Regions from separate parts of the Virgibacillus sp. LDC1 genome, predicted to be linked through region 1. Evidence: predicted binding sites of a transcription regulator. Region 1 holds the regulator's gene; each other region holds the start of a gene.
What was found. The regulator LexA, encoded in region 1, represses DNA repair genes until DNA is damaged. The targets are predictions, from matches to a motif close to CGAACATATGTTCG.
Positions count from the first base shown of each region.

Region 2: OHJ21_RS16810 (YhjD family protein) is a predicted target of LexA. The motif match lies at 812-825, and genes of this name have one in related genera.
Region 3: OHJ21_RS02560 (YhjD family protein) is a predicted target of LexA. The motif match lies at 1,286-1,299, and genes of this name have one in related genera.

Region 1 is NZ_JAOXLZ010000001.1:889,338-891,663, reverse strand. Features, by position in the region: gene OHJ21_RS04235 (DUF896 domain-containing protein) at 137-343, opposite strand; gene OHJ21_RS04230 (LysM peptidoglycan-binding domain-containing protein) at 608-979, opposite strand; gene lexA (transcriptional repressor LexA) at 1,155-1,781, shown strand; gene OHJ21_RS04220 (hypothetical protein) at 1,850-2,326, opposite strand, start outside.
Region 2 is NZ_JAOXLZ010000001.1:3,739,509-3,741,834, forward strand. Features, by position in the region: gene OHJ21_RS16805 (2-phosphosulfolactate phosphatase) at 37-747, shown strand; gene OHJ21_RS16810 (YhjD family protein) at 869-1,252, shown strand; gene OHJ21_RS16815 (DNA polymerase IV) at 1,249-2,326, shown strand, end outside.
Region 3 is NZ_JAOXLZ010000001.1:560,655-562,980, reverse strand. Features, by position in the region: gene hmpA (NO-inducible flavohemoprotein) at 1-461, shown strand, start outside; gene OHJ21_RS02565 (Crp/Fnr family transcriptional regulator) at 640-1,149, opposite strand; gene OHJ21_RS02560 (YhjD family protein) at 1,329-1,715, shown strand; gene OHJ21_RS02555 (YhgE/Pip domain-containing protein) at 1,745-2,326, shown strand, end outside.

The DNA of each region.
Region 1 (2,326 bases):
AAATATTACCAACCCATATATAAACTTGGGGTAACCGTATTCGATTCCACGAATAATCGGCACCCCAAGTATTATAATTCTATCCATCTATCTGGTCATGAATCCACTGTTGTAGATCCATGCGACAATTGATCGACTAATGCTTTAATCGCGGGCCGCCTTTTTGTTCATTTTCATCAACCCATTCGATCGTTTCCAGCTGTTGTCTAAAGTTACTGCGAATATTATTAAGGTATATTTCCCGAAGCTCAGCCCGTTCTTTGAGCTCTTCCGCGGTCAATCCCTCACTCTTCTGTTTTCTTGCTAGTACATTGATGCGTTCAACCAAAGTATCGATGTCCATGACTCCTCCTCCAATTCCGATATCATGTATAACTTAAACATGTGAAAAAGAGCTTGTCAAGGCAACAGCACCCTTGCAAACTCTTATTAAGAACAAATATGAACATATGATGCCATAAATGGGTTCCTCTATGTTAAGAAATCAATAGTCGTCTATTATAAACACGCTTATACTGCGTGAAATCACTTCGTTAGGCAAGCTTAGAAATATAAAGCGAGAAGTAGGGACATATATAAGGAAAGGTTTGCTCTTAGCGTCGTCCAATTACCAGACCGGTAAAGACAACACCTCTCCGGCCTGAATATCCGGACCTTTCAATCCGTTAATTCTTCGGATGCTATCCAGATAGACTCTCGTATCCATATCTGCCGGTTTATGAAGGGAAGCAATTCGCCACAAACTATCACCATATTGAACAATAACCTGCTTCTCCCCAGTGGGCTTGTCCATCCCCCCGGCAAAAACGGAATATGCTCCTGTCCAAAATGAAGCTACGATCAAGAGGATGAATAAAAGCTTTATAAATGGAATGGATGCCATTCTGGACTTCAATTGATTGCTCCAAGTCTCCGAGGAATTCTTCGTTTGCACTGGAACGTTCTCATAAATGCTGCGGTATGTACTGTATTTCAACATGGAATCATCATCTCCCAAACAAGTGTTCTCTTATGGATTTATATTAACACGAACACTTGTTTGATTCAATACCCAAAAGAACATTTGTTCTATTTTTATTTAGAACTTATGTTTGTACGAACGGAAGTTCTATGTTATAATTTTCCCAAACGTTACTAAATGGGGTTGATACGGCATGTCGAAAATATCCAGCCGCCAGCTGGCGATCTTAGAGTTTATCCGCAACGAAGTTCGTAGCAAGGGTTACCCGCCTTCTGTCCGGGAAATCGGCGAGGCTGTCGGACTAGCCTCCAGTTCAACGGTCCATGGACATCTAGACCGTCTGGAGAAGAAAGGCCTCATTCGCCGTGACCCTACGAAACCAAGAGCCATCGAGCTTCTTGGCCAAGAAGAGTCCGATAGCGCAAACCTGTTTACCCACACCATTGCCAGAGTGCCTGTTGTCGGTAAAGTCACTGCAGGTGTTCCTATTACAGCCATGGAGAACATTGAGGATTATTTTCCGCTCCCGCAGCATTATGTAGGCGACGATAAGGTGTTCATGTTGTCGGTAGTCGGTGACAGTATGATCGAAGCTGGCATTCACAGCGGCGACTATGTCATTGTTCGCCAGCAGCAAACTGCAGACAATGGCGACATTGTTGTAGCGATGACCGAAGAAGACGAAGCAACGGTAAAGACCTTCTACAAGGAGAAGGATCATGTACGATTGCAACCGGAGAATCCTACCTACGAGCCACTGCGCCTGAACCATGTTACGATTCTCGGTAAAGTAATCGGACTCTTCAGGGACGTCCACTAATTTCATATATCTATGAATATAAGAGGTTACCTCCCTTAATTGGATGGTAACCTCTTTACTTGTTTTATTTAACTCACAGGGGATATCATTGTATTGTCTTGGACTAGTACCATAGCATTTTGCCTAAGATCCAGCCGATACGTTCGCGTGAGTTTAGAGTCTGATGAACCTTCTCCGCCAGGCCCCTCCGTGGACTCTAGAACAAGCTTATTATCTTTCACCATAGGAATCGTGCCTGGTCTGTAATAGGAAGTGTCGGATACCAAGGATTCATCCTGAAATCGGAGCTGGACGGCTTTACCCGTTTCATGCTCTACCGCGAACGCATAGATTTGTATACCATGACAGTCCCTATATTGCGGTGCAAGTATAAATACATCAGCATCCTGAAACGGCAAACGAATCATATCGACTGCTGCAGAGGTGGGTTGAATAAAAGTAATGTCCTCCAGCGTGGAGACTTCACCCGTAACGCCATGAGAACGATATCGTACGCTGTAGTTTCCGGTAAACGACAGGTCGGTTTCGAGGCCGAAGCAGCTCGG
Region 2 (2,326 bases), 2.9 Mb from region 1:
CATACCCCCACTATGCCGGGTGAAAGGGGATACGACATGCCGATAAAGATTATTCAAGGACACCATCATACGTTGGACGCATCACACATCAATGTTGTAATTGATGTCATAAGGGCTTTTACCGTAGCGCACTATGCCTTTATCAATGGGGTTCAGGGTATCATTCTGGCAGGAACTCTGGACGACGCCTTACGCCTAAAGAAAATCGATCCTGACTTTTTATTAGCGGGAGAGATACAGGGGCTGCCGATTCCGGGGTTTGAGCTGGATAATTCGCCTGTACGTTTACACAACTTTGATCTTCGGGAGAAATTTCTGATCCAGAAGACAACTAATGGAGTTACAGCAACCTTAAACGCGCTGAGCACCGAGCACTTATTCGTTACCGGGTTCACCAATGCAAGAACAACAGCAGCGTTTATAAAGAGAAACTTATTAAAAGAAGATGACGACATGATGATTAATTTAATTGCTTCGCATCCGTCTGGCGATGATGATCTGGCCTGTGCACAATATATAGCGGAGATTCTCCAAGACACTAACCGCATATCTGCCGAGGACACCATTGAACGGATTCGAAAGTCGGAAGCGGCCGGGAAATTTTACGATCATGAAAAGCCGGAATTTTTACAGGAGGATATTTCGTTTTGTATCAAAGAGATCCCTTCCGACTTTGTAATGAAAGTGAATCTGAATAAAAACCATCCGTTGATTGAAAGGTTCCAGGTCGGGGTCTTTAATCACTGATTATGATTGGTACCGCTTGTGAGTTCTGGTTCGTCATCATAAGGGTATAATTTACATTGATAAAAGAACGAATGTTCGCATATAATACAAACAAACGTTCCCGTCAATGAGGTGGTTAATGATGTTGAGTATTGGGTTGAAACCAGATGAAACCCAACTGGTGAAGGATTATATTTTATTACCCCTTTTACTTGATGTGTTAGAGCATGACCGTTCGATCCTATGTAGAGCCGATTTAAAGACCCTAGAGCTAACGAATGCGATCATCGACCATTTGCAGGCAGCCGCATTGTCCGATTTAGCTCAAGCTCGTAGAAAAATGCGTGAATATGCCATTAAGGTTTACGAGGATCGAAAAACAAAGCTTGGGATTGAGGTTGAATTCATCTGTAGAGGGTATCATCACAAGCTGTCCATACTGTGGGGGCTGATTGAGGCAGAGATCGAGCAGCGATCGTACACCTACCTGGGGCTAAAAATCGCAGATAAGGGGAGTCCGTTGTGAAATCATCTAACCGAGTGATCATGTTAGGGGATTGCCAGTCCTTTTATGCATCTGTTGAGAAAGCAGACCACCCAGAGTATAAAGATCGCCCTTTGGTCGTTGCAGGGGATCCGGAAAGACGTTCAGGCATTGTGCTGGCTGCTTGTCCGCTTGCTAAAGAAAAAGGAATAACGACGGCAGAGCGATTAGGGGAGGCGCTGTCAAAGTGTCCGGATCTTGTCGTCATCAAACCCAGGATGCAGAAGTATATTGACGTTTCGATGCAAATCACGGAGATATACAAGAGTTATACCGATTTAGTTGAGCCTTACAGTATCGACGAGCAGTTTCTAGACGTTACCGGTTCGCTGCATCTGTTCGGCACACCCGATGAGTTAGCCCAAACCATTCAGCGTCATATCCTGGATGCTACGGGTGTTTACGCCCGCTTCGGCATCGGTGAAACCAAAATCCTTGCTAAAACGGCCTGTGATAACTACGCCAAGAAAAATCCGTCCGGCATCTACACTTTGTCCAAGGACTCGCTTGCGGATACCCTTTGGAAACTGCCCGTTAGCTGTATGTTTATGGCCGGCAGCAAGATGACCCGCCACTTTAACGTCATGGGGCTGCCCACGATCGGCAGCGTGGCTCAGACTCCTCTTGCTAAATTGAAGCAGATGATGCGCCGTAAATTCGGTAAAAATTCCGATATTTCAGCCGAGATGTACTGGCGAATTGCCAACGGAATCGATGATAGCCCGGTAAGGCCAGGTACGCACCAGGTTGACCCTAAATCGGTTGGACACATGATGACCCTCCCTCGGGATTATACCAAGCTGGAAGAAATCAAGGTCGTGCTGCTTGAGCTGACAGAGCTGGTTTGCCAGCGATGCCGCGGCCTTGGTTTTATGGGGCATGTGGTGTCGGTCGGTTGTATGGGAGCCGACTTTGACCGCCCCACGGGATTTAGCCGGCAGATGAAAATGGAGGATCCATCGAATATTACGAATCAGGTTTACCGCTGGGCATGCCGGCTGCTTGAAACGTATTGGGACGGCCTGCCGATTCGGAGGGTCGGTATTAGCTTGTCAC
Region 3 (2,326 bases), 330 kb from region 1:
CCGTTCTCGAGGTCACTCCTCCGGCCGGTTCCTTTACGCTGGATACGGACACCGATCTTCCGCTTGTCTTGATCAGCGGCGGCGTGGGTTTGACCCCGATGGTGGCCATGCTCGAAACCGTGCTGCTGAGTCAGCCCGACCGGAAAGTAACGTTTATTCATGCGGCCAAGTGCGGCAGCCAGCATGCGATGAAGGCTCATATCGATGCGCTCGCCTCCAAGCATCCGCAGCTAACCTCTTATGTCATTTATGAACAACCGGAATCGGAGGATCAGTGCCACCAAGCTGGCTATATTGATCTTGAATTCCTTCGTAAAACCGTCGATGCGAAAGCCGACTTCTACTTCTGCGGCCCTGTTCCGTTCATGCGTGCCATGAACAGTCAATTGAAATCGATGGAGGTACCTTCAGACCGGATTCATTATGAATTCTTCGGCCCGGCGGGTACATTGGAAGATTAATGAACCGTATTACAAAATCAAAGGGTGCCTGTCTTGTATAAAGACAGGCACCCTTTTTGGATTGATTATGCTTGCTGGTGACTATGATTCAGCGAAAAAGTGAACCTTCTGCTAATTCTGTCGTGAGCATGTTATTAACATATGTATCCCGGCGTTCATATCGTCCGCAAATTCAGGGCTAGACGTGCTTGCCCTGTTCCCGCAGCAGCCGGTTTACCGTTTCTCTCCTCACGCCGATCAGCTGTCCGATCTCTTCCTGAGTCAGATACTCGGTCAAGTGTATTCCCTGTGAATACTCATCCAGCCACCGGATCAGCAGTTCAAGCCGCTCCGCAGGTCCTCCCACCGTCAAGTGATCCAGCCTCATCTGCATGAACCGCACTTTTTCCTGCAGCAATCTGGCAACCTCGAGCGGTTTCTGCGGATCCTCCGCGAGCTGGCGGTACCACGCTTCAGCCGATATGACCTCCACTTCGCTCTGGATCAGAGCGATCGCCGTTCCATGTGTCTCCTTCGGGCTGATCAGCGAATGGTGCGGCACCGTTTCACCGGGATATAAAATATTGAAAAGCACCATGTTGCCGTTCGGATGGAGACGGGTCACCTTGAACAATCCGCTCCGGATGTGATATAGATGGTCCCCGCTATCCCCTTGCCTGAACAATATTTCGCCTTTATGTAGAATCATGAATGAATCGCCTCCTGATGAATGCAGTTATCAGGAGTGTAAACGATATGCCGCCATGAATCCACTGGGATCCATAAACCATTGCCAGAAATTAATGGTTGCAGGCCGTATATTGTTGGCATACTATGTGTAAGATAGAACATATGTTCTATATATTTATGTCTGAGGATGTGTCTCTTATGATGAAGCCTTCCACTCCTCCTCCGCCTTCACCAGAAGACGAAGCCCTAATCCATGATTATCTGCTGCATCACATCATCCAGTCTGCACTCGAGCGGGATATTCGAATTCTCAAGACCCTTAAACTCAAAACGGCTGACCTCTATATCTTAAATCTGCAGCTTATTAAAAAAGGGAATTCGGATCATGCCTGGTTCATACAACAACAGATGAGAAGGCGCGGCATCCGGATTCATAGCCAGAACCGCACAGCCAAGGAAGGGCTGCAGGTTCAGTATTTGTGCCGCGGATATGAAGGCAGCCTGCTCTGCGAATGGCACTCCCTCAAGGAAGAGATAAAGGATCGGCTCGTTTCGTATCTTGGCACGGATTTAGCGGCATACTAGCACCGACTACGTACAAGACAGGAGCGCTCATGAAGAATATCTTCCACATATATTCTGCCGATATCCATAGAATCATTCGTAATTGGGCTGCAGGCGTCATCATAGCCGGGCTTGCCGTTCTTCCTTCTCTGTATGCCTGGTTTAACATTGAGGCTTCTTGGGATCCCTACGGCCAGACCTCCGGTGTATCCATTGCCGTTGCCAACCTGGATAAAGGGACCACTCTTCGCGACCAGCCGATTAATCTGGGAAAAGAAATCGTGGAGTCCCTCCATCACAATGAGAAGCTGGGATGGCGGTTTACGGAGGATAGCGAGAACGCTATTCAAGGTGTACGGCGCGGCGATGATTATGCCGCCATCATTATTCCGGAGAACTTCTCTGCCCGGATCGGCACCGTGCTGACCAATGAGCCTGTCAAAGCTCAGATCCTCTATTATACCAACGAGAAAATCAACGCCATTTCTCCCAAAGTGACGGCCCAGGGCGCATCCGGTGTCGTGGAGGAAATCAGCAAAAATTTCATCAAAACCGCCAATGGCACCATCTTTGAGATCTTCAACACGCTCGGGATTGAGATCGAGAATCAGCTCCCGGCAATTAATAAAGTA